Bacillus pumilus: one gene and its partner. The protein of the gene in region 1 interacts with the protein of each later gene in a pairwise test. Links are inferred from orthologs where the notes say so. Each region holds a gene or a part of one and is shown on either strand. Other genes may lie near its edges.

Region 1 (12,623 bases):
TTCCGTTGTAAAACTAGCAGAAGGTTCAAAAGCAAAAAAAGTGTTTTTCTCAGTGAAAGAGCCAGTAGAACATGGTGCGTTTATTCAACATGGTGCAATTTACTACATGAATGAACATATCATTGATGTAAAGGATGTTGTCCTTCCTGGTGAGCATAATCAAGAAAACATTCTGGCAGCTATTTGTGTTGTAAAAAATGCAGGCTGCTCAAATGAAGCGATCACACGCGTACTCACCACATTTGGTGGGGTGAAGCATCGTCTGCAATTTGTAGATACAATTCAGAGTCGGAAATTTTATAACGATAGCAAGGCGACCAATATACTGGCAACAACTAAAGCATTGTCAGCCTTCGAACAACCGACTATTTTATTAGCAGGTGGACTTGATCGAGGCAATGAATTTGATGAGTTGAAACCTTTTATGAAACATGTAAAAGGAATTATCACATTTGGTGAGACTGCACCTAAGTTTGTGAAGCTTGGTGAAGAGCTTGGAATACATCACGTAAAACATGTCGATAATGTTGAACAAGCAGTACCTGCGGCGTTTAACATATCTGAAGAAGAAGACGTGATTTTATTATCTCCGGCTTGTGCAAGCTGGGATCAACATAAAACATTTGAAGAACGTGGAGACATGTTTGTAAACGCCGTGCATATGCTTAAATAAGGGCTTGTCTCTCATATGACTGACAGCCCAAATGAAATTATGCTTGGGGTGTCGGTCTCTTGACGAATAAGAAAACTTCTCCGGATTTTTTGCTTGTTGTCATTACGTTACTTTTATTGACGATTGGTTTAATTATGGTGTACAGCGCTAGTGCAGTGTGGGCATCGTATAAATTTGATGATTCGTTTTATTTTGCAAAAAGACAGCTTTTGTTTGCCGGAATCGGAGTTATCGCAATGTTTTTCATTATGCGAGTCGATTATTGGACGTGGCGGACTTGGTCAAAGATATTGATTGCTGTTTGTTTTCTCCTTTTGCTGCTTGTACTTATTCCTGGTATCGGTATGGAGAGAAATGGATCAAGAAGCTGGATCGGTGTCGGTGCGTTTAGTATTCAGCCCTCTGAATTTATGAAGCTTGCGATGATTGCGTTTCTTGCAAAATTCTTATCTGAAAAGCAAAAAAATATCACATCCTTTCGAAAAGGTTTTGCCCCAGCTTTAGGCATTGTATTTTCTGCATTTGCCATCATCATGCTTCAACCGGATCTGGGAACAGGAACGGTGATGGTTGGAACCTGTATTATTATGATATTTGTTTCAGGTGCGAGAATTGCTCACTTTATATTTCTCGGTCTTATAGGGCTCAGCGGGTTTGCTGCACTTGTCTTATCAGCACCCTACCGAATAAAACGAATTACATCTTATTTAAATCCTTGGGAAGATCCACTAGGCAGTGGGTTTCAAATTATTCAGTCCTTATACGCTGTTGGTCCAGGTGGTCTGTTCGGAATGGGACTTGGTCAAAGTAGACAAAAATTCTTCTATTTACCTGAGCCCCAAACGGACTTCATCTTTGCGATATTGTCTGAAGAGCTTGGCTTTATAGGGGGATCACTCATTTTACTCCTCTTTAGTGTTCTATTATGGAGAGGCATACGAATAGCACTTGGAGCCCCAGACTTATATGGGAGTTTCCTAGCAGTTGGTATTATTTCAATGGTTGCCATTCAAGTAATGATTAACATCGCAGTTGTCACTGGACTTATTCCTGTGACAGGTATCACGCTCCCATTCCTTAGTTATGGCGGCTCATCATTGACATTAATGCTGATGGCGATTGGCGTACTTTTGAATGTCAGCAGGTACGCAAGATATTAGCGTGCTGAAGCTAATGAAACCATGTTGACGTTTATTTTGCAAAAGTATAAAAAAATGATTTGAAGAGTGAAAATGACAGTTTTTGTTTCGAAAACGTTTATTTTGACTCTTCTTTACAGGTTTTAATGGAGCCCTGTTGTTTAAAACAGGGTTTATACTTTGTTCAGAGCAGAAAAAAATTGAGGGGAAATGGTATAATGCGTATAGTAATCAGTGGAGGCGGAACAGGCGGACATATTTATCCGGCCTTAGCCTTTATTAAAGAAGTGAAAAGACTGCATCCTGATGTGGAATTTTTATATATCGGTACTGAAAATGGACTTGAAAAGAAAATTGTAGAAAGAGAAAATATCCCTTTCAAGGCAATAGAAATTTCAGGTTTTAAACGAAAGCTTTCCTTTGATAACGTCAAAACGGTGATGAGATTTTTAAAAGGCGTTCAAAAAAGCAAATCTTACTTAAAAGAATTCAAGCCTGATGCGGTTATTGGAACAGGCGGTTATGTGTGTGGGCCTGTTGTTTATGCGGCTTCTAAGCTGAAGATCCCGACCATTATACACGAACAAAACAGCCTGCCTGGTATTACAAATAAGTTCCTAGCGAGATATGTTAATAGGGTAGCCATATGCTTTGATGAGGCAAAGGCACATTTTCCTTCTGAAAAGGTTGTATTTACGGGAAACCCTAGAGCCTCTGAAGTCGTCTCTATAAAAGAGGGGAAATCTCTTAAAGAATTCGGGCTCGATGAAAAGAAAAAAACGGTTCTTATTTTCGGCGGGAGTCGAGGTGCTGCTCCTATCAATAGAGCAGTGATCGAAATGCAAGATGATTTAAAGGCTAAAAACTACCAGCTTTTATATATCACAGGTGAGGTTCATTATGAAAAAGTGTTGAATGAACTAAAGGAAAAAGGTGCAGCACCTAATATGATCACCAAACCTTTCTTGCATCAAATGCCAGAGTACCTGAAATCGATCGATGTGATTGTTGCAAGAGCAGGAGCTACAACAATTGCTGAAGTAACGGCTCTTGGAATCCCAACCATTTTTATTCCGAGCCCATACGTGACGGCAAATCATCAGGAAATCAATGCAAGATCACTTGAAAAACATGATGCTGCGATTGTTTTAAGAGAATCAGAGCTTTCAGGGGATCGTTTGCTGCATGCCATTGATGAAATTGCTGGTAATGAAGAAAAACTCAACCAAATGAGCCGTTTAACGAAAGAACTCGGAGTACCAGATGCGGCTACACGTTTATATAATGTGTTAAAAGAAATTACAACTACATGATGGAATGATATTAGGTAAGGCGGAGGGTAATATGGAGAACTTGAAGAATGAATTATTAGAAGCGCAAGTTGGTAAAGTACTTGAAAATGAGCCGCTTGCAAATCATACAACAATGAAAATAGGCGGACCAGCAGATCTTTTGATCATCCCAAAAGATATCGATGCAGTGAAAACGATCATGGATCATGTGAAAAAACACCATACGAATTGGACGGTCATTGGAAGAGGATCTAATTTACTTGTCCTTGATAAGGGAATTCGAGGAGTTGTCCTAAAGTTAGGTGCTGGACTGGATCACCTAACTGTAAATGATGAAGAAATTACAGTCGGCGGCGGCTACTCTGTCGTAAGGCTCGCGACATCACTTAGTAAACAGGGGCTTTCAGGACTGGAATTCGCAGCTGGTATTCCGGGATCTATTGGAGGCGCTGTTTATATGAACGCAGGTGCACATGGATCTGATATCAGTAAGATTCTTGTGAAAGCCAGAATCTTATTTGAAGATGGAAGCATCGAGTGGCTCACAAATGAACAAATGAATTTTAGCTATCGAACGTCAGTCCTACAAAAGGAACGACCTGGCATTGTTTTAGAAGCTGTGTTTAAGCTCAAGCAGGATGACCGCGAAAAAATCACAAAGAAGATGCAGCAAAATAAAGATTATCGTAAAGAAACTCAGCCTTATAACCGGCCATGTGCTGGCAGTATTTTTCGAAATCCGCTGCCTGAATATGCAGGACAGCTTGTAGAAAAAGCGAATTTAAAAGGATACCAAATCGGCGGAGCTAGAATTTCTGATATGCACGGCAACTTTATTGTCAACGCTGGTGGAGCGACTGCTCAAGACGTGCTGGACTTAATTCAGTTCATCCAAAAGAAAATTAAAGAAGACTACAACGTAGAGATGCATACAGAAGTAGAAATTATCGGTGAAGAAAATTAACAGCTAGTTTTTATGAATGATGGCATCTGAGGAAAACAAACGGCATGAAAGAATGCCGTTTGTTTTCTCATCAAAATGATGACCCAAAGGTGTGGACAAGCAGCTTTGAATGAGGTGAAGAGTATATATGCGGCCTGATCATGAAAATGAAAAGATCGTCAATATAGAAGAGCGAATTCCTAAAATTAAAGAACAAAGGAAGCAAAAAGCGAATCGGAGACTGATCTCTTTTATACTACTGTTTTTTATCATGGTTTTAATTATTATTTATTTGCAGACACCTATCAGCAAAATTTCTTCTTTAACCATCACAGGTAACGAGCATGTCTCAACAAAACAGCTTGTTAAACTTTCACAAATTAAAGAAGGCGAAACAGAGTTTTGGAATTTAAATAAAGATTTAACAGCAGATCATATGAAACAAAATAAATTGATTAAAAGTGTCAGTATCAAAAAGCATTTCCCAAATAAAGTGAGTATTGCTGTCAAAGAATATGCAAATATTGCGTATCTTCAAAAAGGAAATCTATATTATGAGCTTCTTGAAAATGGGACCGCTTTACCAGAAGAAGTGACACCGAGTCATGCAGGACCTATTTTTGTCGATTGGGACAATAAGGAGAAGCTGAAGCAAACTGTTAAATCTTTAAATCAACTACCAGCCTCTATTCAGGAGCTCATCTCAGAAATATATTATGTGCCGACCAATTCAAACAAGTGGCTAGTTAAATTTTATATGAATGACGGAAACACTGTGATTGCATCAATTAAAACATTCGGTGATAAAATGAAAACCTATCCAGCCATTGTAAAAGAACTTTCATCATCTGAAAAAGGCACAATCCATATGGAAGTCGCTACGTATTTCGAAGCGTTTAAATCTAAGAAAAAGGAAGATGAGCGTTGAGAGGCAAAACAGTTATATTCTCGATTGTCATGCTTGTTCTTGGTTTTCTGATTTCTTTTTCATACCAATATACAAAGCAGCATCAGGCAGATGTCATTCGAACAGAGCAATGGAAAAAAGAATACTCTCTGAAAAGTCAGCTCACAACGCAAGAAAAGGCGAATCAGAAACTCGAAAAAGAATTATATAGTCTTCAATCAAAGGTACAAGCAACGGAGTCCAATTTGAAAAATGAAAAAGAGCAATATTTTAATGTGCTGGAAGATGTTGAGAAATATAGAATGTTTACAGGAGAGATCGGTGTAAAAGGAAAAGGGGTAAAAGTGTCTCTTGAAGATGCATCTTATATCCCGAGTGGACAAAATGTTAATAATTACATTGTGCATGAGAGCCACATTTTTCATGTGATAAACGAACTATTTATATCAGGGGCTTCTGCTGTATCTATTAATGGGCAAAGAATCACACACCAATCATACATACATTGTAACGGTCCAGTTGTCACAGTAGATGGTGTTCAGCATCCAGCACCATTTGTCATATCTGCTATTGGTGATCCAGCTGTGTTAATACCTGCTTTAAATATTGCAGGGGGAGTGGTCGATCAGCTGACAAGTGATCACATTTCAATGACGATCGAGAAAACGGATATTCGTATGAACCCTCTTTTAAGAAACAAAGATTAAAAGTGAAAAGGTGAGTGGTGTTGAGGAAAAAGAAGCCTTTACTTAGTTTAACAGCTTTAATGATCATATTTGGCATCATGGTCTCCATCCAATTTAATTCCTTACAAAAGCCCAAAGTTCGTGATACTCGTGATGTGTGGGAACTGAGAGAGGATTTATCTGCATCTAAAAGTAAGGAATTGGATTTGCTCAAAGAAATTGATAAATACGACGAGATGCTAAAAAAATATGGTCATCAAGGAGACCGATCAAAAGAAGCACAATTAACAAAAACATTAAAGGATTTAAAAGAAAAGGCTGGTTTTACAGAAGTGGAAGGGGAGGGGATTGAAATTGAAATATCTCAGCTTTTTTCCAAGGACCTTACCGGAGAAGAAGTGAAAAATATCCCACCTGATCTTCTGAAAAAGTTAATGAATGAAGCCAATATGTTTGGGGCAAAACATATTTCCATCAATGATCGCCGTGTCATTAATACAAGTGTCATTCGAGATATTAATGGCACGACAAAAATGGATGGCTACAGCCTAGATAGTGATGAAGTCACCATTAAAATAATTAGTGAGCAGGCTGACAAATTATACAGCCGTTTAAATGTATCAGATATTGGTGATTTGTTTGCTCAGGAAAACTTCAGCTTGAGTATGAGCCAGCCGAAGAAAAAAATCCACTTAAAAGCATATGACGGTGCAATTCAAGTAAACGAATTGAAGCCTCTTGACGATGTAAAGGAGGGAAAATCTTAATGTGGCTTCCTGTACTTGGCTTAATCATAGGAGTTGCGATCGGTTTCTTAACTAATTTTACGATACCGAATGAGTATTCTAATTATCTTTCCCTCGCTGTACTTGCTGCGCTTGATACATTGATTGGTGGAATCCGGGCACATCTGCAAGGGGCATACGATGAACTAGTGTTTGTATCAGGCTTCTTCTTTAATATTATACTGGCAATAAGTTTAGCTTTTCTGGGCGTCCATCTTGGTGTAGACTTGTACTTAGTCGGAATGTTTGCATTCGGCGTTAGATTGTTTCAAAATATAGCAGTTATTAGAAGAATTCTCCTAACAAAATGGACAATTTCTAGAGAAAAAAAGAAAAAAAGTGAGTCATAAAAAAGGATATACATATGATGTAACGAATATTTTCAGTAATCCTAATAAAAAATGTTGATTTTTTAAGTTTTGTTACACACTTGTAAAAACACATTCATTGTATTGTTGTTCAGCAAATAATAGAATAGAAAGTATTGATATGTGAGGAGGTGCCATAGAATGAACAACAATGAAATTTACGTCAGCCTTGACATCGGTACATCCAATATAAAAGTCATCGTCGGAGAAATGGCGGATGATTCGCTTAACATTATAGGTGTTGGAAATGTCCCTTCAGAGGGGTTAAAAAAAGGGTCGATTGTTGATATAGATGAGACAGTTCATTCTATTAGACAAGCATTTGAACAGGCTGAGAGAATGGTAGGTTTTCCTTTACAAAAGGCGATTGTCGGAATTAACGGAAACCACATTCATATTCAGAATACGAGCGGCGTAGTCGCAGTATCTAGTGAAAACAAAGAAATACATGCTGAAGATGTGAGACGTGTCTTAGATGCTGCACAAGTAGTATCTATTCCTCAAGAACATCTCGTCGTAGACGTGATTCCGAGACAATTTATCGTCGACGGAAGAGATGAGATCACAGATCCGAAAAAAATGCTTGGTGTTCGGCTAGAGGTGGAAGGATCGTTAATTACAGGTTCTAAAACGATTCTACATAACTGGCTCCGATGTGTAGAAAGAGCTGGAATTGAAATACTGGATATATGCTTGCAGCCACTCGCATCGGGCTCGGCAGCATTATCGAAAGATGAAAAAAATCTTGGGGTAGCTCTTGTCGATATTGGCGGCGGATCTACAACGATTTCCGTATTTGAAAACGGGCATCTCTATTCTACTCACAGTATCCCTTTGGGCGGAGAGAACATAACAAAAGATTTGTCTATAGGACTTAGAACTTCCACTGAAGAAGCTGAACGAATCAAAAAACAATTTGGGCATGCGTTTTATGATGAGGCATCGACTGAGGAGACATTTGAAGTTTCTGTGATCGGTACCGATCAAAAACAAACGTATACACAAATTGATGCGGCTAACATTATTGAAGCGCGGCTGGAAGAAATCCTGCTCTTTGTGGCAGAGGAATTAAGAAATATGGGTGTCCATGATTTGCCTGGTGGATTCGTTCTAACAGGTGGACAGGCAGCCATTCCAGGTATCCTTTCTCTTGCACAAACAGTCTTGCAAAACAATGTCAGGATTGCAAGTCCGAATTATATCGGGGTGAGAGAGCCTCAATATATGACAGGAGTGGGTCTGATCCATTTTGCTTATCGCAATGCAAAGATTCAGGGCAGACAAGTTGGATTCCAAATGCCAGATGAGGCGTTTCATGAAGTAGGCGCATCCATGGAGCCGGTTTCTTCTGCACCACAAGTGAAAGAAGCGCAGCCAAGACCGAAAGTAAAACAAAAAGCACAACAAGCACAACAAGAGACAAATAAAAAACCGGGCAAAATGAAAAAACTATTTAATATGTTCTGGGAATAGAATTAGATTTTCGACGGATTAGGAGGATTCAGCATGTTGGAGTTTGAAACAAATATAGACGGCCTAGCATCAATTAAAGTAATCGGAGTAGGTGGCGGCGGGAATAACGCTGTCAACCGAATGATTGAAAATGACGTACAAGGTGTCGATTTTATTGCAGTCAATACTGATGCACAGGCGTTAAATCTATCAAAAGCAGAAACTAAAATGCAAATCGGTGCTAAGCTGACAAGAGGGCTTGGAGCAGGTGCGAATCCTGAAGTCGGTAAAAAAGCTGCTGAGGAAAGCAAAGAGCAGATTGAAGAAGTATTAAAAGGCGCAGACATGGTCTTCGTTACAGCTGGTATGGGCGGTGGAACTGGTACGGGTGCTGCACCTGTCATTGCAAAAATCGCAAAAGATTCTGGTGCATTGACAGTTGGAGTTGTGACTCGTCCTTTCACATTTGAAGGAAGAAAGCGTCAGCTTCAAGCAGTTGAAGGAATTGCTTCTATGAAAGAAGCCGTTGACACATTAATCGTGATTCCAAACGATCGCTTGCTTGAAATTGTTGATAAAAACACGCCAATGCTGGAAGCATTCCGCGCGGCAGATAACGTGCTTAGACAAGGTGTTCAAGGGATTTCAGATTTAATTGCAACACCAGGTCTGATTAACCTTGACTTTGCTGACGTGAAAACCATCATGTCCAATAAAGGTTCAGCTCTTATGGGTATTGGTGTCGCAACAGGTGAAAACCGTGCTGCGGAAGCCGCGAAGAAAGCCATTTCCTCACCACTTCTAGAAACAGCAATCGATGGTGCTCAAGGTGTCATCATGAACATTACGGGTGGAACGAACCTAAGTCTTTATGAAGTGCAAGAAGCGGCGGATATTGTGGCTTCTGCATCTGACGAAGATGTAAACATGATTTTCGGGTCTGTCATCAATGATAACTTGAAGGATGAAATTGTGGTGACTGTGATCGCTACTGGATTTATTGAGCAAGAACCAGAAGTGACAAAATCACAAAGAAACCCATTAGGACAAGGATTAAAGCAAAATCAATCCATTCCTCAAAAACGTGAAGTAAAACGTGAGGAACATCAACAGCCATCATCTCAGCCAAGACAAAATACACAATCAAGTGATGATACGCTAGACATTCCAACGTTCTTACGCAACCGCAATAAACGCTAATCGAGTATAGCTTAACCCCTTCCATTGGAAGGGGTTTTTTTATGTCTCAACTTATAAGGGTTTCTAATCAAAAAGTCATAAATACGTGAAAGCTACTTCAATTTCCATATGTAATTTGACTTATGGTGTTTAAGAAAAAAGAATCATTTTTACTCCCTCTTACAAAAAACGACAAAATGATGAACTTTATTTGACTACATTAAATAGAACACCATGAATCTTGTCATGAACAACAGAAGGAAAGGAGTGGGACCTATACTCTGTTTGGACATTTGAGGAGGAGGGATTTGATTGAAATTGAAGTTTCGCAAGACCGCAGGCTATCGTTTGATGAGTCTTTTGGTGATTGGTACTTTAACGATGACAAGCTTTGGGACGGTTCAAGCAACATCGACTTCTACCTCATATCAGGAGGAAGCTGTCTCCTCTAAGACTACAAAAGCAAAGATCTCATCTAGATTAATGAAGCAGTTTCAGCAGGATGATCAGGTGACTTTTTTAATCAAAATGAAAGAGCAAACAAATACGCAAAATGTGGCGAAGGAAGCGGTGATCAAAGCCAAAAAACAGAAATTAACAGCGGCTAAAACGCAATACACAAAAAGATCAGCTGTCGTATCCGAATTAAGAGCAACGTCTGAAAAGACGCAGGAAGCGCTCCTTACGTATTTACAAAAGGAACAAAAGAAAAAGCAAGTGAAGGAGATTCATTCGTACTATATTGTGAATGGTTTAGCGGTGACGGGAACGAAAGAAGTCATGGAAAAGGTGGCTGCCTTCCCAGAAGTAGATCAAGTGTTGCCAAATGAAACCCGTCAAATTCACCGGCCGGTTGATTTGAAGACGAAGCAGAAAAAACAAATGAAAGCAGTAGGTGGAGTCGAGTGGAACATTTCTCAAGTTCATGCTCCAGAAGCGTGGGCTTTAGGTTATGACGGTACTGGTACAGTTGTGGCAAGTATTGATACAGGAGTGGAATGGGATCATCCTGCTTTAAAGGAAAAATACCGCGGATTTGATCCAGCACATCCGAATGAACCAACTCATGAATTCAATTGGTACGATGCTACGACAGGATCTGAAGCGCCATATGATGATTTAGAGCATGGTACACATGTAACGGGAACGATGGTTGGCTCTGAGCCAGATGGAAAGAATCAAATCGGAGTCGCACCGGGCGCAAAATGGATTGCGGTGAAAGCTTTCTCAGAAGATGGTGGGACAGATGCTGATCTGCTTGACGCAGGTGAGTGGATTTTAGCACCAAAAGATGAGGCCGGCAACCCGCATCCAGAAAAGGCACCAGATGTTGTCAATAATTCTTGGGGAGGTGGACCTGGCCTAGATGATTGGTATAAAGATGTCGTCAATACTTGGAGAGCGGCGGACATCTTCCCAGAGTTTTCAGCTGGCAATACCGATTTATTCAACCCTGGTGGTGAAGGATCTATTGCGAATCCTGCGAACTATCAAGAGGTCTTTGCAACGGGTGCTACGGATCAAGATAACAAATTGGGGTCTTTCTCGCTGCAAGGTCCGTCTCCATATGGTGGCATGAAACCAGACATTGCCGCCCCAGGGGTAAACATTCGTTCATCCATTCCTGGGAAAGGGTATGAGGATGGCTGGAATGGGACGTCGATGGCTGGTCCGCATGTTTCAGCTGTTGTGGCTCTTCTTCGCCAAGCACAGTCAGATCTTTCTGTTGAAGAGATTGAACAAATTCTGATTGATACAGCGAAGCCGTTAACTGATCAGCAATTCCCGGAATCCCCAAACAATGGCTATGGGGCAGGTTTAGTTGATGCAAGAGAGGCGATTACGGCATTAACAGATGGAATTGGCATGATTGAAGGACAGGTGACAAACGAAGATGTTCATTTAGATGATATGAAAATAACAGATCAAGCCTTGACTCAAAAAGATAAGGCGGTACACCCACATAAGAAGCCTGCGAACATAAAAGAATTGAAAAAGGAAAAAAATCTAGCTGGTCCGTCCATCAAAGCTCTTCCAATGAAAGCGGAAATTAGTGTTCTTGAAAGCGGCAAGTCAACGTACACAGATGAAGCGACAGGGAGATATCAGCTTCCTCACAGTGCAGGAAAATTCACAGTGAAAGCGGAAGCTTACGGATTTGAATCACGCACACAAACCGTCCATATTTCTTCAAATAAAACGGCAGAGGCGAATTTCGCCTTACAGCCACTAAAGAAACGAACGATATCTGGCACAATTGCCAACGAAACAACGGGTGAAAAGATAAAGGATGCCACGGTTTATCTTGTAGAGGATGCGAAAATTAAGCCGGTGAAAACAAATGAATCTGGCGAATTTTCTCTTGAGGCATTGAGCGGTGTCTATACCGTCAAAGTATTTGCCAAAGGATTTAAAGGATATTCTTTTACAGCAGATGTGACAGAAAAGCCAGTTGGAAAAAACATTCAGCTAGAGCCATTCATCGGCTTTGCTGGGGAAATTGGCTACGATGATGGAACAGCTGAAAATGCTAGAGCCTTCTATGATCCTGGCAATGGCTGGGCTGTGAAGTTTTCATTAGAAAAGGGGAAGAAACAAGCGCAACTCACAGGAGGGCTTTTCCGTTTCTGGTCATCAGAGTGGCCAGCTCCTGGAGGGAATGAATTTGCAGTTGAAGTGTATGACGCTTCTGGGAAGAACGGAGCTCCAGGGGAGAAAATGGCAGGACCTCTAAAAGCAAAAGCGCTGCGTAATGGGGAATGGACAAAAGTAGATTTAGAAGATCAAGCCATTACGGTGGATGGAGATTTCTATCTTGTCTATATTCAAACGAAAAAGAATACGGAATCTCCAGGGCTTGCAACTGATGAAGATGGACCAAATGCTGAAAGAAGCTGGCAGCTGACAAGCGGTGCATTTTCTCCTTCTCCAAAAGAAGAGGGAAATTATATGATTCGTGCGCTTGTTGACTATGAAGCAGATGTGCCAGAGATTATATCTCCAAAGGCAGGCGTCATTACGAACAAAGATGAACTGGAGATTGAAGGCAAAGCCTCTCCTGGGCTTGATGTAGCGATCTATCAAAACGACGAAGAGATTGCCAAAGTGAAAGCAGATCAGTCAGGCGCCTTCAAAGAAAAGGTCACAGTTTCAAGTGGAGAGCATGTATTCACGGCTGCAACTGTTACGGATAAAGGTG
Region 2 (16,646 bases), 1.2 Mb from region 1 along the record:
GTCATAGAAGCTGAATTGTACACCATCTCCATGATGGGCATCCGTATCAATATATAAAATTCTTGCACCATATGTCTTTTGAATATATTGAATCGCCACTGAGCTGTCATTATAAATACAGAAGCCAGATGCACGCCCTTTAAACCCGTGATGAAGTCCACCGCCAAGATTCAGTGCATGCTGCGAGTGTCCCATCATTACTTGGTCAACGGCTGTGAGTGTCCCGCCAACAAGGAGAGAAGCTGCCTCATGCATACCTGCAAACATCGGTGTATCCTCCGTGCCAAGACCGTAGCGCTCCCCCTCTGCTGTAGAGAGCTTTCCTTGACTAGCCCGCTGCACAGCTTGAATATAATCGGCTGTATGGACGAGCTTTAATTCCTCGAGGGTCGCCATACGCGGTGCGACGATCTCATCATCTGTTAACGCCTTCATTTTTTGAAGCAGGTCATATGTTAAGTAGACACGAAGCTGATTGAAGGGATGGTCTTGGTGAAACTGGTACGTTTGAAAAGAGGGTGAAAAAACAAAGGTCGCTTCCTTCATTTGATCGTCTGCTCCATAGGCCACAGCACCTTATAGCCTTTTGCACGAATCAGCTTCGTCACATGATCTGCATGCATGGTTTGAAGGCGGAAGACGAGCACTTTAGACGATTCATTTGCATGCGGATACACAAGCACACTCAGCATTTGAATATGCTGCTCTTTTAAAATGGTCGTAATGTCTGCAAGACCTTCTGTCATTTGGTCCACTTCAACCTCTAAGTGTGACCCAGGCTGATCTGCACCTGTCAGTCTGACAAACGTACGAAGCAAATCAGTCTTTGTGATAATGCCTACAAGCTTGCCGCGTCTCACCACTGGAAGGCAGCCAATTCCGTGTTCAAAAAAGACACTAGAAATCTCTTCAACGAAATCAAGCGGATGAGCAGTAATCGTCTCTAATACCATGATCTCTTCAACAGGCCGCTGAATAAAGAGCTTCCTTTTTTCTGTTTCAAATATACTTGGACTGGCATTTTTAATATCTCGATCTGTCACCATCCCAATGACAGAATCTTGATCAGATACGATTGGAATATGCCGAATGTGATGTGCACTCATTTTTTTTATGGCTTCTTCAATCGTATCGGTTTTTCGCAGCGTGATCACATCACGCTCCATAATTTGTTCAATCATCATTGTTTACCAATCCCCTTTGCCAAAAAAACGAATTGAACGTTAATACATAAAGCGTTGATGGAAGCGAAGACGATCGAAACGCTCAATCGAATCAGGACTCACGTTTTTCCCGATTCTGGCCATTAAACAATTGGCTGGATGTGAGCTGATCTCTGGCTCGTCTGTTGCAAACCAAACAAGACCGCCTGCGTTCATCATTTTCTCCATCATCTTGCGGTACTCCCACACGTTTTTCTTTGTCCCCTTTAAATCCCAATGCCAGTAATATTCAGTTGTAATGACGATATAATTCTCCATTTGCTCATCCATCATGCTCACATCAAGTAAATGCTTACCAAGTGAGCAGCCTCTAAATGGAGGAGCGACCTCAATCGCGCCAAGCTCGATTAAATTGTCCATGTTGCCCTCTGACCAGCGCTCAAGCGGATCAGGATATAAATACGTGACATAGCCGACAACAAGCTCATCCACTCTTGCAATGATAATACGTCCTTCTGGAAGGTCTGCTATTTCAACAAGTGCTTGTTTCTGTTCCTCTGGCGTGCGAAATGCCGTTAGGCCTTCATGAAACGTATAGTTCGCAAGCTCTGATGCAGGTACCGGACCTTCAATCAGGATGGTACCTGTTTCTCGCTTAATGGTTTTTGAATAATAAGTTTTAGGATGCTCCACGTATCCACCGCCTCAAATTCTAGTGAGTCGTCTCTATTTTATCTTAAAACTTGCAAGAATTAAAACGGTTTCACTATAAGTTTTTTAAAAATTGAGAAAAAAAGTCATCTATACTATAATGGTCATTGTAAACGTATGCAAAGGGGGACTGTTTGATGAAAGTGGAAACGCTACCATCAGTAAAAGGGGACTATCATTTAAATGATTATGAGCAGGCATACAAAGAATTTTCATGGGAAGAAGCAAGAAAAAACTTCTCATGGTATGAAACAGGAAACATAAATGCAGCCTATGAAGCGATTGACAGACATGCGGACTCGTTTCGTAAGAACAAGGTGGCGCTTCACTACAAAGATTCACAGCGGGATGAAAAATATACGTTCAGAGATATGAAAATCAACACAAATAAAGCGGGAAATCTATTCAGAGAAAATGCGAATGTGCAAAAAGGGGATCGCGTATTTATCTTTATGCCAAGATCACCTGAGCTCTATTTTCTTCTGCTTGGCGCAGTCAAAATTGGTGCGATCGTTGGCCCGTTATTTGAGGCATTTATGGAAGGTGCGGTCAAAGACCGTTTAGAAAATAGCGAGGCGAAGGTCATTGTGACAACGCCGGATCTGCTTGAACGAATTCCATTTGCAGAGCTTCCGAAACTTGAATCTGTCATCATTGTTGGCGGTGAAAAGGAAGACGTCGATGGCGTTCGGACAATCCATTATGAAGAGGCTTTTGCGCAGGCGGCGAAGGACCTTGAAATCGAATGGATGGATGAAAAAGACGGCTTTCTGCTTCATTACACGTCAGGGTCGACAGGTACGCCAAAAGGTGTGCTGCATGTCCATGGCGCAATGGTACAGCAAGACCAGACTGGTAAATGGGTGCTTGATCTGAAAGAAGACGATGTCTACTGGTGTACAGCTGACCCAGGCTGGGTAACAGGCACAGTGTACGGCATTTTTTCACCGTGGTTAAATGGGGCGACGAATGTCATTTTAGGCGGCAGATTTAGCCCTGATACGTGGTATGAAACGATTGAATCACTAGGTGTGACCGTTTGGTACAGTGCACCGACCGCTTTTAGAATGCTAATGGGGGCAGGAGATGACCTCATTCAAAAATATGATCTCAGCTCGCTCCGTCATGTGTTAAGTGTAGGTGAGCCACTTAATCCAGAAGTCATCCGCTGGGGAGACGCTGTATTTGGTAAACGAATTCATGACACTTGGTGGATGACGGAAACCGGTGCACAGCTAATTTGTAATTATCCATGCATGGATATCAAACCAGGTTCAATGGGAAAACCGATTCCAGGCGTAGAAGCTGCGATTGTGGATAATGCCGGAAATGAACTTCCGCCATACCGGATGGGCAACCTCGCCATCAAAAAAGGCTGGCCGTCTATGATGCATACGATCTGGAACAATCCTGAAAAATATGAATCTTACTTTATGCCGGGAGATTGGTATGTTTCAGGAGATTCAGCTTATATGGACGAAGACGGATACTTTTGGTTCCAGGGACGTGTCGATGATGTGATCATGACATCAGGAGAGCGGGTTGGTCCTTTTGAGGTGGAAAGCAAACTGGTCGAACATCCGGCCATTGCAGAGGCTGGTGTCATTGGAAAACCAGATCCGGTCCGCGGCGAAATTATTAAAGCATTCATTGCGCTTAGAAGCGGATATGAGCCGACAGATGAGCTGAAAGAAGAGATCCGTACGTTTGTGAAAAAAGGACTCGCTGCACATGCAGCACCGAGAGAAATCGAGTTTAAGGACAAACTGCCTAAGACGCGAAGCGGAAAAATTATGAGACGTGTGCTAAAGGCGTGGGAGCTGAATTTACCGGCTGGCGACCTATCGACAATGGAAGATTAATTTTTTTCATCAGTTGACTTGATATCAAAAGTATGTTTAAAATGACATTAGTTGAATATGTAAAGGTTTTGACTGAGATTCAGTAGAATCATCTTTCCCTGTCCAAGAGAGCTGACGGCTGGTGCGAGTCAGTACAAAGAGATATTCGAATTACCCTCACGAACCGCTTTTACGAAAAGGAGCATGTATGCTGTCCTGATTAGTGAAAGAACGGATCTATCCGTTATCAGTGTAAGTGAAAAGGCGTGATTTATGTCTTTTAAGCAGGGTGGTACCGCGATATATATCGTCCCTTCGTTCATTCGAAGGGGCGTTTTTTATGTTGAATTGTAAAAAAAGGAGAATTGGATATGAGTCAATTGATGGAAGAGTTATCGTTCAGAGGATTAATTCAGCAGCAAACAGATGAAGAAGGTTTAACAAAATTATTATCGGAAGAAAAAATCAAGCTTTACTCCGGTTTTGACCCAACAGCGGACAGCTTACACATTGGTCACCTATTGCCAATTTTAACATTACGCAGATTCCAGGAAGCAGGCCATCATCCGATTGCTCTTGTTGGCGGCGCAACTGGACTAATCGGCGACCCTAGCTTCAAAAAAGCAGAACGTTCACTAAACCCAGCAGAAATTGTTGAACAGTGGTCAGATAAAATCAAAGGACAGCTCTCTCAATTTCTTGATTTTGAAGCAGGTGAGAACCCAGCCGTTATCGTGAATAACTTCGACTGGATCAGCCAAATGAATGTCATCACGTTCCTTCGTGATATTGGAAAAAACTTCGGTGTGAACTTCATGCTGGCAAAAGATATCGTCAGCTCACGGATTGAGACAGGGATTTCGTACACAGAGTTCAGCTACGTCATCCTGCAATCTTTAGACTTCTTAAACCTTTACAAAAATGAAAACTGTAAGCTGCAAATTGGCGGTAGCGACCAGTGGGGAAATATCACATCTGGACTTGAGCTGATCCGTAAGTCTGAAGCAGAAGGGGCAAAAGCATTCGGTTTAACGATGCCGCTTGTCACGAAAGCAGACGGTACGAAGTTTGGTAAAACAGAAGGCGGCGCCATCTGGTTAGATAAAGAAAAAACGTCTCCATACGAGTTCTACCAATTCTGGATCAACACAGATGACCGTGACGTCGTGAAATACTTAAAATACTTTACGTTCTTATCAAAAGAAGAGATCGCATCGTACGAAGAAAAAGTGCAAACAGCACCTGAAAAACGTGAAGCACAGCGCCGTCTAGCAGAGGAAGTTACGACACTTGTACATGGCCGTGAATCACTAGAACAGGCAGTCAACATCTCAAATGCGCTATTCAAAGGCGAGATTAAATCTCTTTCAGCCGAAGAAGTCAAAGTAGGCTTTAAAGATGTTCCATCAATGGAGAAAAGTAGCACAGAAGAGTTAACACTTGTCGATGTACTAGTGGAATCAAAGCTGTCTCCATCAAAGCGTCAAGCACGTGAAGACATCACAAATGGTGCTGTCTCCATCAACGGAGAGAGACAAACCGATAAAGACTATGTTCTGTCAACTGAAGACCGAATTGAAAACCAATTTACTGTCTTAAGAAGAGGGAAAAAGAAATACTTCCTCGTCACGTATAAATAAATCTTAAAGAAACAGCAAGTGCACCTCAAATGTTAGGATACATTGAGGTGCTTTTCTTTTTGAGAAGTAGGAATCAACATGAAGACTACTGCAAGTTCTTTGACTTCTTCATCCATATCACTCATCACGAGAAAGATGATGCTGGCTGATTCAATAAAAGAGGCTCACCATTTTACAGGGGCGTTTTCTCTCATTCGCTTGCTTCTTGTTCAAGGAGTGAATCTTCGTTTGTATAAGCATGTTCTACTTTGCAAATTCGGGTGGTATAGGCTTCATACCAATCTGCTTTCCCCTTTTTTTGAACACGCTGATGTGCTGTATGTGCTTTCCATTCTTTGATTGCTGTTAATGAATCCCAGTAAGATACAGTGATCCCAACACCGTGTTCATCTCGTACACTTTCGATTCCAAGAAACCCGTCTAGATCTTTTGCTAATTCGTCCATTTTTTGAGCAGCAGCAGCGTATTCTTTCTGCTCGATATTTGTTCGTTTTGATGTAAAAATCACGGCATAGTAGGGTGGAGCAGGTGTTTGCGTCAATAGCATCTAGTAGAACCTCCTTTTGTCTATTCATATTATATATGAAAGAAAATAGATCTCGTAGTCTTTTAGTTTTGATTTACAAGAGACCAAGGTGCTTTTTGATTATTTATAGGGCTGTGAAATCATCTCATAAACATTACCTTGTTCACTTTTCTGACATATTTTTCTTGTATAAAATAGAGTTGTATAAGATGAATAAGGGGGAATGAAAGTGATTCTTTTTAAGAAAAGGAGTTTGCAAATTCTCGTTGCGCTTGCATTGGTGATTGGTTCAATGGCTTTTATCCAGCCGAAAGAGGTGAAGGCGGCTGAGCATAATCCGGTTGTGATGGTGCATGGCATTGGCGGTGCCTCTTATAACTTTGCTTCAATTAAAAGTTACTTGGTCACACAAGGCTGGGATCGAAACCAATTATATGCTATCGATTTCATAGACAAAACAGGTAATAACCGCAACAATGGTCCACGTCTATCCAGATTTGTCCAAGATGTGTTAGACAAAACGGGTGCCAAAAAAGTAGATATTGTAGGTCATAGTATGGGCGGGGCGAACACGTTATACTATATTAAGAATCTTGATGGCGGAGATAAAATTGAAAACGTTGTCACGATTGGTGGAGCAAACGGACTCGTTTCAAGCAGAGCATTACCAGGCACAGATCCAAATCAAAAAATACTTTACACATCTGTCTATAGCTCGGCAGATCTCATCGTCGTCAATAGCCTCTCTCGTTTAATTGGTGCAAGAAACGTCCTGATCCATGGCGTTGGCCATATCGGTCTATTAACCTCAAGCCAAGTGAAAGGCTATATTAAAGAAGGGCTGAACGGCGGAGGACAGAATACGAATTAAAAAATGAAAAAAGGCAGCAGGTATATGCTGTCTTTTTTGATGTCACGCGATATATGACAGCTGCTAGATGAAGATGATCAAATCAGTTCAAATAGGCGAGGTGCTGTCTAACTGTACATCGATTATTGGTATCTATTACATCATGACCAGTGTGTGATTTGTCTTTTTGATGCAAAAACAGACAAAACATTGTGCATAGCCGAATAAAAACATGTACAAAACGAATACCATTCCTTACACTACATGTAGTGAGTAAGAATTTTTGGAGGTGGGCGTTTGTGCAAACGAACCAAAAGGCTTTGATCATTGTTGATGTACAAAAGGCGTTTGAGCATGAAAAATGGGGAGAACGGAATAATCTAGAGGCAGAGAAGAATATCAACCGCCTATTAACATGTTGGAGAGAAGAAGGCTGGAAAGTGATTCATATTCAGCATACAGCTGACAATCCGGACTCTGTATTTCATCCGGCAAATGAAGGGCATCTTTTCAAAGAGATTGCCAGACCGCTAGAGGAAGAAACGGTCATCCAAAAGAAAGTCAACAGCAGCTTTATAGGCACAAACTTAGAGGAACAACTAAGATCAAACGAGATCGACACTGTTGTGATCGCAGGACTTACAACACCGCACTGCGTATCTACAACAACAAGAATGAGCGGAAACCTTGGCTTTGATACGTACCTAGTCTCAGATGCAACAGCCGCCTTTGGACTAACAGATCAAACCGGTACATATTTTGACCCAGAAACGATCCATCGGCTCTCACTTGCAACACTGCACGATGAATTTGCGACTGTCCTGACAACAGAGCAGTTGATTAGTGATTTGATGGAAAAATAAAAAATCACACTTGAGAGAAACATGGAACAAAAGATCCTCTAGAATTCTAGGGGATTTTTTTTATGATAGATTTTATGGATTTGAACAGTTTCTAGTCATCATGAAAAAAATAGACAAATTTAGCGCAAAATTCAATCAAATTTTCATAAAAGGCTTTTGTCTGAGTCTAGCAAATTATGTTTATTCTACGCTTATCTTTATTCTTTGGATATTTAACTTATCTGCACGTATTTATAGATGTAACATATCTATAATGATAAAGGAGATGAATAACTGATGGGTTGTGATAAGTATAAAAAATGCCCTAAATGTAAACAGAAACTATCAAAATCAAATTGTTGCATCATTTGTGAAACAAAAGTAATTGTAGGACGAAGAGGATTACGGGGATTACGAGGGGTTCGAGGAGCCACAGGAGCGACCGGTCCAACAGGTGCAACAGGCACGGGCACAGGAGCAACGGGAGCAACGGGTGCCGCAGGAGCTACAGGAGCCACAGGTCCAACAGGTGCAACGGGAGCCACAGGAGCGACCGGTGCAACAGGAGCAACGGGTGCCGCAGGAGCTACAGGTCCAACAGGTGTAACAGGAGATACGGGAGCCACAGGAGCAACCGGTCCAACGGGTGCAACAGGAGATACGGGAGCAACAGGAGCGACCGGTGCAACAGGAGCAACGGGTGCCGCAGGAGCTACAGGAGCCACAGGTCCAACAGGTGTAACAGGAGATACGGGTGCAACAGGAGATACGGGAGCCACAGGAGCGACCGGTGCAACAGGAGCAACGGGTGCCGCAGGAGCTATAGGAGCGACCGGTCCAACGGGTGCAACAGGAGATACGGGAGCCACAGGAGCAACCGGTGCAACCGGTGCCGCAGGAGCAACAGGCGCAACCGGTGCAACAGGAGCAACGGGAGATACGGGAGCCACAGGAGCGACCGGTGCAACAGGAGCAACGGGTGCCGCAGGAGCTACAGGAGCCACAGGTCCAACAGGTGTAACAGGAGATACGGGAGCCACAGGAGCAACCGGTCCAACAGGTGTAACAGGAGATACGGGAGCTACAGGAGCAACCGGTCCAACGGGTGCAACAGGAGATACGGGAGCCACAGGAGCGACCGGTGCAACAGGAGCAACGGGTGCCGCAGGAGCCACAGGTCCAACAGGTGTAACAGGAGATACGGGAGCTACAGGAGCAACGGGTGCCGCAGGAGCTACAGGAGCCACAGGTCCAACAGGTGTAACAGGAGATACGGGAGCCACAGGAGCAACCGGTCCAACAGGTGTAACAGGAGATACGGGAGCCACAGGAGCGACCGGTGCAACAGGAGCAACAGGTGCCACGGGAGCCACAGGAGCAACCGGTCCAACGGGTGCAACAGGAGATACGGGAGCCACAGGAGCAACGGGTGCCGCAGGAGCAACAGGCGCAACCGGTCCAACAGGTGTAACAGGAGATACGGGAGCAACAGGCGCAACCGGTGCAACGGGTGCAACAGGAGATACGGGAGCTACAGGAGCGACCGGTGCAACGGGTGCCGCAGGAGCAACAGGCGCAACCGGTCCAACAGGAGATACGGGGGCTACAGGAGCGACCGGTGCAACAGGTGCAACAGGAGCAACGGGTGCCGCAGGAGCAACAGGCGCAACCGGTCCAACAGGTGCAACAGGAGATACGGGAGCTACAGGAGCGACCGGTGCAACGGGTGCCGCAGGAGCAACAGGCGCAACCGGTCCAACAGGTGTAACAGGAGATACGGGAGCAACAGGAGTAACCGGTCCAACAGGTGCAACAGGTGCAACGGGAGCAACAGGAGCAGGGCTAGCTGAATTTGCATATGTATACAATCTAAGTGCTGAAACAGTAGCTTTAGAGGCCCCGGTGATTTTTGACTCAACTGGAATTATTACTTCTGGTATTACACATGCCCCTGGAACTTCTCAAATTATAGTCACCAATCCAGGAAACTACGAGGTTACTTTTTCAGTTTCTGGCGTAGAGCCAAATCAATTTACCCTATTTGTAAATGGAGGTCCTGTGACGAACACAGTTTATGGGTCAGGAGCTGGTACTCAACAGAATAACGGTCAGGCAATCCTCGCTCTAGCAGCGGGTGACACGCTTACTCTTGTAAACCATACTTCCGCAGCAGCAGTTACTCTTCAAACCCTAGCAGGAGGGACTCAAACAAACGTGAATGCTTCTATTATTATTAAAAAATTAGACTAACTTCAATGTGTAGAAATGCTTTTAGAAGTTTTGTCTGGTGCTCGTCTTGTGTATAGTCTGTTTTCTATATATGTTTTAAATTCATTTGTTCATAGGAGAATGCAAACAAAAAACCCTAGACCACCTTGAACAATCAAGGGATCTAGGGTTTGTTTGACCTCTCTTTGGAGAGTCATGAAATTAACGAGAGTAGAACTCAACGATTAGTTGTTCGCTGATTTCAGGCGCTAATTCAGAACGCTCTGGAAGACGAGTGAAAGTTCCTTCAAGCTTTTCAGCATCGAAAGTAAGGTATTCAGGAACGAAGCTGTTCACTTCAACTGATTCTTTCACAACTGCAAGGTTTTGAGATTTCTCACGAAGAGCTATCGTTTGACCTGGTTTCACAGAGAAAGATGGGATGTCTACACGGCTTCCATCAACAAGGATGTGACCATGGTTGACTAGCTGACGAGCTTGGCGGCGAGTACGAGCAAGGCCAAGACGGTATACTAGGTTGTCAAGGCGAGTTTCAAGAAGGATCATGAAGTTTTCACCTTGTTTACCAGGAAGTTTATCAGCTTTGTCAAATAGTGTACGGAATTGACGTTCGTTGACACCGTACATGTGACGAAGCTTTTGCTTCTCTTGTAATTGTAAACCGTATTCAGATAGTTTTTTGCGTTGTCCTGGACCATGTGGGCCTGGAGCGTAAGGGCGTTTTTCAAGTTCCTTACCTGTTCCGCTTAATGAAATGCCTAAACGGCGGGAAATCTTCCAACTTGGACCTGTATAGCGAGCCATAATGTGACTCCTCCTTATTTGTTTTTATTTGTGAAAAATAAAAACCGTCTGTTCTTTGTCTTTTCCGTCATTATGTTTTCATGCATCCTCGCTCCAGCAGCAGGGAGTTACAAGATGCACCTTCATATAGAAGGAACAAAATGATACAAAAAAGCCGAACAAAAAGGCTGCCATATTTCACACAAATTCTATTATATGACGCTGGATAGGAGAAGTCAACCTATTTAGAGGCAATGGCGATGCTTCGCGTCTGCGAAGAAAAATAAAAAAGCAGACAATTTGCCTGCTTTTTTGTAAGGTTACGCATTTGTAGAAGCGGATAATGCCTTTTGGAGTACCTCGGTAAATTGAATTAAGTAGGTTTCATCTACTTCACTGAAACGGTCTTTCACGGGGCTGTCAATGTCGAGCACCCCAATGATCTCTCCATTTACTTTGAGCGGCACGACAATTTCAGATTGTGATGCTGCATCACATGCGATATGTCCAGGGAATGCGTGCACATCAGCGATACGCTGGACGTCACCTGTTGCAAACGCAGTACCGCAAACGCCTTTTCCAGATGGGATACGCACACATGCAGGCAGTCCGTTAAACGGTCCGAGCACAAGCTCGCCGCCTTTAGCCAAATAAAACCCTGCCCAATTGACCTCTGGGAGTGAATGATACAATAGCGCCGCCGCATTTGCTAGGTTGGCAATTAGATCAGGCTCACCATCTGTAATGGCTTCGACCTGTTTAACGAGCAATTGATAGTTTTTTGATGGATCGCCAGACTGTTTTTCGACATGAAACATGAAAATCTCCTACTTTCTATCTCAAAAATACATAACTTGCGTCTCACATGTGGGATTTGTCGAGCAATTGTAAAAGGAACTTCCGCCTTCATCTTGAAGTATGTACACATGAAGAGGGGTGAGCGGATGAAAGCATCAACAACCGTGCAAACAAAAGACCGTATTATTGAAGCTGCCATCAGACTTTTTAACCAAAAAGGATTTTCTGGAACCTCTGTCCGTGAGATTGCGAAGGAAGCAAACGTCAACGTTGCCCACATTTCTTATTACTTTCAAGGAAAAGGAGGGCTGCTTGAGCAGCTCGTATCCGATTTTTATGAAGGCTATATTCACATGATTGAATCACATATCCATCACATGGAAACTCGTCATGCAAAAGAATGCTTACTACATGTGGTTTTTGATATTTTATCTTATCAGCACAAGCACCGTCAATTAACCCGTTTCGTTTATCGAGAGGTGACGATTGATTCGACGCTCATTAGAGAAATTATGTCGACCTATTTAACGAAAGAAAAATATTTGTTTCAGCTCATCATTGAAAAAGGAAAAAGCACCCATGTGATTTGTGAGCAGCTCTCCATCTCCTCTTTTATGATTCAGCTAAAATCACTACTCATGATGCCCTATTTACAGCCGCAATATTTAATGGAGGTGCTTTATTTAAATCCAAATGAGCCTTATTTCTATCAAATGTATTTTAAGGAACTGAGCCGCTCGCTTCATCATTTACTAGAACCCAAAAAGCCGGCATTAGATTCTCATTTAAAACTCATGATGTCTTCGAATTGATCATAAGCATATCCGAGATCTTCCGCTTGATGGGCATCAGACCCAAAAATGAGCGGAATTTTTTTCTGTTTTGCAAGATCAATCATCCATTGATCTAAATAGATACTTCTGGCATATGTTTTACGAAGACCTGATGTATTAAAATCTAAGGACATGCCTTTTTTTGCCGTTTCTTCAAGACAAAGGGTGATCTTTTGACAAAGTGCAGATGTCATCTCAAATGGGAAAAGCTGTTTGAATTTCTGCACAAGGGTGATATGACCGATTCTATTTGGCTTATAGCGACCTAAAGATGATAGAATAGAAGAATGAATTTGGTCATAGTAGCTTTGATAGACCTTTTCGATGCTGCCATAGAGGCTTATTAGCTGCTGGAAGGCATGCTCGTCAAAATCAAGGCAAATATAATCATCTCCAGCAGGAAGAAAGTGAACAGATAAAATGCTATCGTCTAGTTCTGGACCATAGCAGTCTAAAAAGGCACTTGTTTCCTCTTCATACTCTTTGATATAGTCAACCTCAAGCCCAGTTTTTACTATTAATTGGCCTTTGTATTCCTGTTTCAACTGATCCAATTTCGTTATATACGAGTCAAGTTCTTGGAGCTTCATGGCACTATCCTGCTCTGGTGTTGGATCTTGAAACGATGGAGGCAGAGGGGCATGCTCGGTAAAGGTTATGGAATCAAATCCCTTTTTGATGGCTTTTTCAATATAAGAATGAAAAGAATCAAGCGAGCCGTGAGGGCAAAACGGTGTATGTAGATGTGCATCTTGCTTCAGCATGTCGTCACCTCTTGTCGATATTTTGAAAAACGTCATGTTTATCAGCGAAAATAATGAAAAATCATGACCAAAAATGCTGGTTACATGGTATCATAATATCAATGAAAACGACAGCTTCCGCATACATAAAAGCAGGTCACATGGATACGTGTGATCAAATGATAGAAAGCGCTCAAATACTTTCTTGAAAAACATACATACAACCGTGAATGGATGGTATTGGAAAACATACGATCCTGTTTATAAAAAGACAAATGCAAAGCGGACACGAAAGGGTTCTCAGGTCTACTCGGGACACTTTTACCCTGACATCACTTAGATCACAACAAGGGGGCTCATTATGGAGTTTATCATCGGTTTAATTGTCATTTTGCTTGCTTTGTTTTCAGTCGGTTATTTCCTCAGAAAAAATATATATAAAGAGATTGACCGATTGGAAGCATGGAAAATTGAAATTTTAAACAGATCAATTGTAGAAGAAATTTCAAAAATCAAACACTTAAAAATGACCGGAGAAACAGAGCAATTTTTTGAAAGATGGCGTGCAGAGTGGGACGATATCGTCACAGCCCATCTTCCAAAGGTAGAGGAGCTATTATATGACGCAGAAGAGTATTCTGATAAATATCGATTCTCCAAAGCCAAGCAGGTTCTAACGCATATTGAGGATTTGCTGAGTGCTGCTGATTCGAACATTGAAGACATTTTAAAAGAAATTGCAGACCTTGTCACAAGCGAGGAGCAAAATCGCAAGGACATTGAAAAGGTCAAAGAGCAATATCAAACGGTTCGAAAAAATCTGCTTGCGTACAGCCATTTATATGGCACCCTTTATGACAAAATGGAGCAGGACTTAGATGAGGCCTGGGAAGGGATTAAGCAGTACGAGGAAGAAACAGAAAACGGAAACTACATGAAAGCAAGAAAGATTTTGCTTGAGCAAGACCGCAGACTCGACCAGCTTCAACTATATATCAATGATGTACCAAAGCTTATTGCAGACTGCAAACAAACCGTACCAGGTCAGCTGACGAAGCTGAAAGACGGATATCAAGAAATGTCAGAAAAAGGCTACAAGCTGGAGCACATTCAGATCACGAAAGAGATGGAGACTTTAAACAAACAGCTTGCGAGGGCAGAAAAATTGCTCATTGATGAACTCAATTTAGAAGAGGCATCAAGCATTCTGCAAATGATCGATGATGCGATTGAGACGCTGTATGATCAGCTGGAGGCGGAAGTAGAAGCAGGTCAGGAAATCAAAAGCAGAATGCCTGAGCTCACAGAAGCATTCGAAAAGCTCGAGCAAGATCATACACAAACAAAGGCAGAAACGGCTCTTGTGAAAGAAAGCTACAAGCTGACAGCAGGAGAACTCGATCAACAGAAAGCATTCGAAAAACGTTTAGAAGAAATTGAAAAGCTGATGAAACAAATCCGCGAGAAGCTTGATCGTGATCACGTGGCGTATTCATTATTAATGGATGAAATCAATCAGCTGGACACCTTTATCGAGGATGCAAAAGCATTGCATGACACATTTAAAGGTCATCTCCAATCGTTAAGAAAAGAAGAATTACAGGCGAGAGAAACACTGACTGAGCTTAAAACTATGCTGACAGATACAGTACGCCAGCTGCATAAAAGCAATATTCCAGGTGTACCTGCTGAGATGAAAGAGCGGGCTGAAAAAGCGCAGGAGATGATTCATCAAGTGCACGAGCAGCTGGAAAACCTGCCACTCAACATGCCGGCAGTAAATCAGCAATTAAAAGATGCCTCTGACACAGTCAAAAATGTTGTGGATGAGACAGAAGAAATGCTTGGTAAAGTGGATCAAATTGAACGAATCATTCAATATGGCAATCGTTTTAGAAGTCAAAACCACATTCTTTCAGAACAATTGAAAGAGGCTGAACGAAGATTTTACGCCTATGATTACAACGGATCATTTGATATAGCAGCAGCGGCTGTTGAAAAAGCATCACCCGGAGCTGTTCAAAAGCTGTTAGCTCAGCAAGAAAAAGAGTATCAGCATCAATAAAAAAGCTGAAGTCCTATCAATGGACTTCAGCTCAGCGTGTAGACAAACCCTCGCATTCGTTGTCAGTCCTGCGCGCTGGTGCTCACGAATGTCAAATTCGCTCCGCGCCAGTGCTCGTCCTTCCTAGACTTCAAAGGTTTTCTATCACGCTGAACGAAGACAAAGGGTTAAAATAAAGATCATTTTAACCCTTTGTCAACAATCTAAGCTGAAGTCCTATCAATGGACTTCAGCTTTTTTTATATTATGACGCTTGTTTTTGACGCTCTTCTGAAGCAGAAGAAGTGAAAAGAGAGATTACAAATCCGATCACGATTCCAAGTATTGCAGGGACAATCCAGCCTATGCCAAGGTCATATAAAGGCAGTATTGATTGGAAGACGTCTTTTATTGGATCGATTGGAAGTTTCGCTGCTGCTAAGCCGTCAAATAAGCTAACGCAACCTGTTAAAATTAAAGAGAGAGCATATACAGGTCTTCTATGTCCAAGCCACTTATCAGCAAGTGACAAAACAATGATCACAATCGCTAGCGGATAAATCGCAGTTAAAACTGGTACAGAGAAAGCGATAATATGAGCAAGTCCAAAATTCGAAATGATAAAACTGAATAATGTCACGAGTGTAACGACCATTTTATACGAAAGCTTAGGTAGTAACTTCGAGAAATACTCTCCGCATGATGTAACGAGGCCGATACTTGTTGTTAAACAAGCAACCGTAATCGCAGCACCCAACACAATATTTCCTAAGCTGCCAAATAGGAATTGAGAAGACTGAGCCAAGATTTTACTACCATCTCCAACAAAACCAATGGCATGTGTACTTGAAGCGCCTAAATAAGCAAGAGATAGATAAACAAATGTTAATCCGCAGGCTGCAATCAGACCTGCTTTGATACAAGCAGATGTCAGTGCCTTTTTACTTGTCACACCGCGTCCTTTAATGGCGTTGATGACAACAACCCCAAACACTATAGAAGCAAGAGCATCCATGGTTTTATAGCCCTCTAAAAATCCTTTGAAAAATGATCCGTTGCTATAGGATACATCAGGTGTGCCAATGACGCCCATAGGCGTTAAAATGGCTTTGACAATAATAATAAGAATGATCGTAAATTTAATCGGTGTTAACACTTTCCCTACACGATCTACAATCTTCGTTGGATTTAGAGCAAGATAATACGTAATACCAAAAAAGACAAGTGTGAATAAAAGAAGGGAGAGCCAAGCTGGTACACCTGCTAAAAAGGGTAATGCACCAATTTCATATGAAACCGTTCCTGTACGAGGAATAGCGAAAAGCGGCCCAATAGATAAATATAAAATGACGGTAAACGCTGTTCCAAAAGCTGGGTGAGCTTTATCAGCTAATCCTTTCGCATCTCGACCTGTTAAAGCGATCGCAATAATCCCTAGAAGAGGTAAACCGACACCTGTTAATAAAAATCCGCCCATTGCTTTCCATACATTTGTGCCAGCATATTGCCCAAGCTCTGGTGGATAAATCATATTTCCCGCGCCGAAGAATAGAGCAAATAACATAAAACCGATAATAACTGTATCTTTCGTCGACAATGTTGCCTTCATTGAATATAAAGCCTCCAATATTATGTTGAAATAT

Evidence for each region.
Region 2: the proteins of ftsA (region 1) and ezrA interact in binary tests that used the Bacillus subtilis proteins (3 or more experiments, as listed by UniProt). The link is inferred for Bacillus pumilus from one-to-one orthologs.

What each region holds. Positions count from the first base shown.
Region 1 is NZ_LT906438.1:1,472,507-1,485,129, forward strand. The notes cover bases 6,174-9,100. They hold ftsA (cell division protein FtsA), read left to right. Parts: upstream 6,174-6,934; coding sequence 6,935-8,266; downstream 8,267-9,100. Other genes in these bases: CKW02_RS07455 (DUF881 domain-containing protein), read left to right, coding at 6,174-6,407; CKW02_RS07460 (small basic family protein), read left to right, coding at 6,407-6,775; ftsZ (cell division protein FtsZ), read left to right, coding at 8,300-9,100. In the rest of the region: murD (UDP-N-acetylmuramoyl-L-alanine--D-glutamate ligase), read left to right, coding at 1-673; spoVE (stage V sporulation protein E), read left to right, coding at 733-1,833; murG (undecaprenyldiphospho-muramoylpentapeptide beta-N-acetylglucosaminyltransferase), read left to right, coding at 2,031-3,125; murB (UDP-N-acetylmuramate dehydrogenase), read left to right, coding at 3,157-4,068; CKW02_RS07445 (cell division protein FtsQ/DivIB), read left to right, coding at 4,196-4,975; CKW02_RS07450 (DUF881 domain-containing protein), read left to right, coding at 4,972-5,661; more of CKW02_RS07455, read left to right, coding at 5,682-6,173; more of ftsZ, read left to right, coding at 9,101-9,445; CKW02_RS07475 (S8 family peptidase), read left to right, coding at 9,737-12,623. UniProt on the Bacillus subtilis protein: Cell division protein that is required for the assembly of the Z ring. May serve as a membrane anchor for the Z ring. Binds and hydrolyzes ATP. Also involved in sporulation.
Region 2 is NZ_LT906438.1:2,652,705-2,669,350, reverse strand. Bases 12,714-15,672 are described here. They hold ezrA (septation ring formation regulator EzrA), read left to right. Parts: upstream 12,714-13,320; coding sequence 13,321-15,024; downstream 15,025-15,672. Other genes in these bases: brnQ (branched-chain amino acid transport system II carrier protein), read right to left, coding at 15,269-15,672; hisJ (histidinol-phosphatase HisJ), read right to left, coding at 12,714-12,980. Also shown: CKW02_RS13690 (acetoin utilization protein AcuC), read right to left, coding at 1-546; CKW02_RS13685 (CBS and ACT domain-containing protein), read right to left, coding at 543-1,184; CKW02_RS13680 (GNAT family N-acetyltransferase), read right to left, coding at 1,224-1,856; acsA (acetate--CoA ligase), read left to right, coding at 2,012-3,736; tyrS (tyrosine--tRNA ligase), read left to right, coding at 4,087-5,355; CKW02_RS13665 (antibiotic biosynthesis monooxygenase family protein), read right to left, coding at 5,546-5,902; CKW02_RS13660 (esterase/lipase family protein), read left to right, coding at 6,174-6,752; CKW02_RS13655 (cysteine hydrolase family protein), read left to right, coding at 7,031-7,594; CKW02_RS13650 (collagen-like protein), read left to right, coding at 7,871-9,823; rpsD (30S ribosomal protein S4), read right to left, coding at 10,004-10,606; CKW02_RS13640 (GAF domain-containing protein), read right to left, coding at 10,906-11,403; forespore capture DNA-binding protein RefZ, read left to right, coding at 11,530-12,195; more of hisJ, read right to left, coding at 12,165-12,713; more of brnQ, read right to left, coding at 15,673-16,612. UniProt on the Bacillus subtilis protein: Negative regulator of FtsZ ring formation; modulates the frequency and position of FtsZ ring formation. Inhibits FtsZ ring formation at polar sites. Interacts either with FtsZ or with one of its binding partners to promote depolymerization.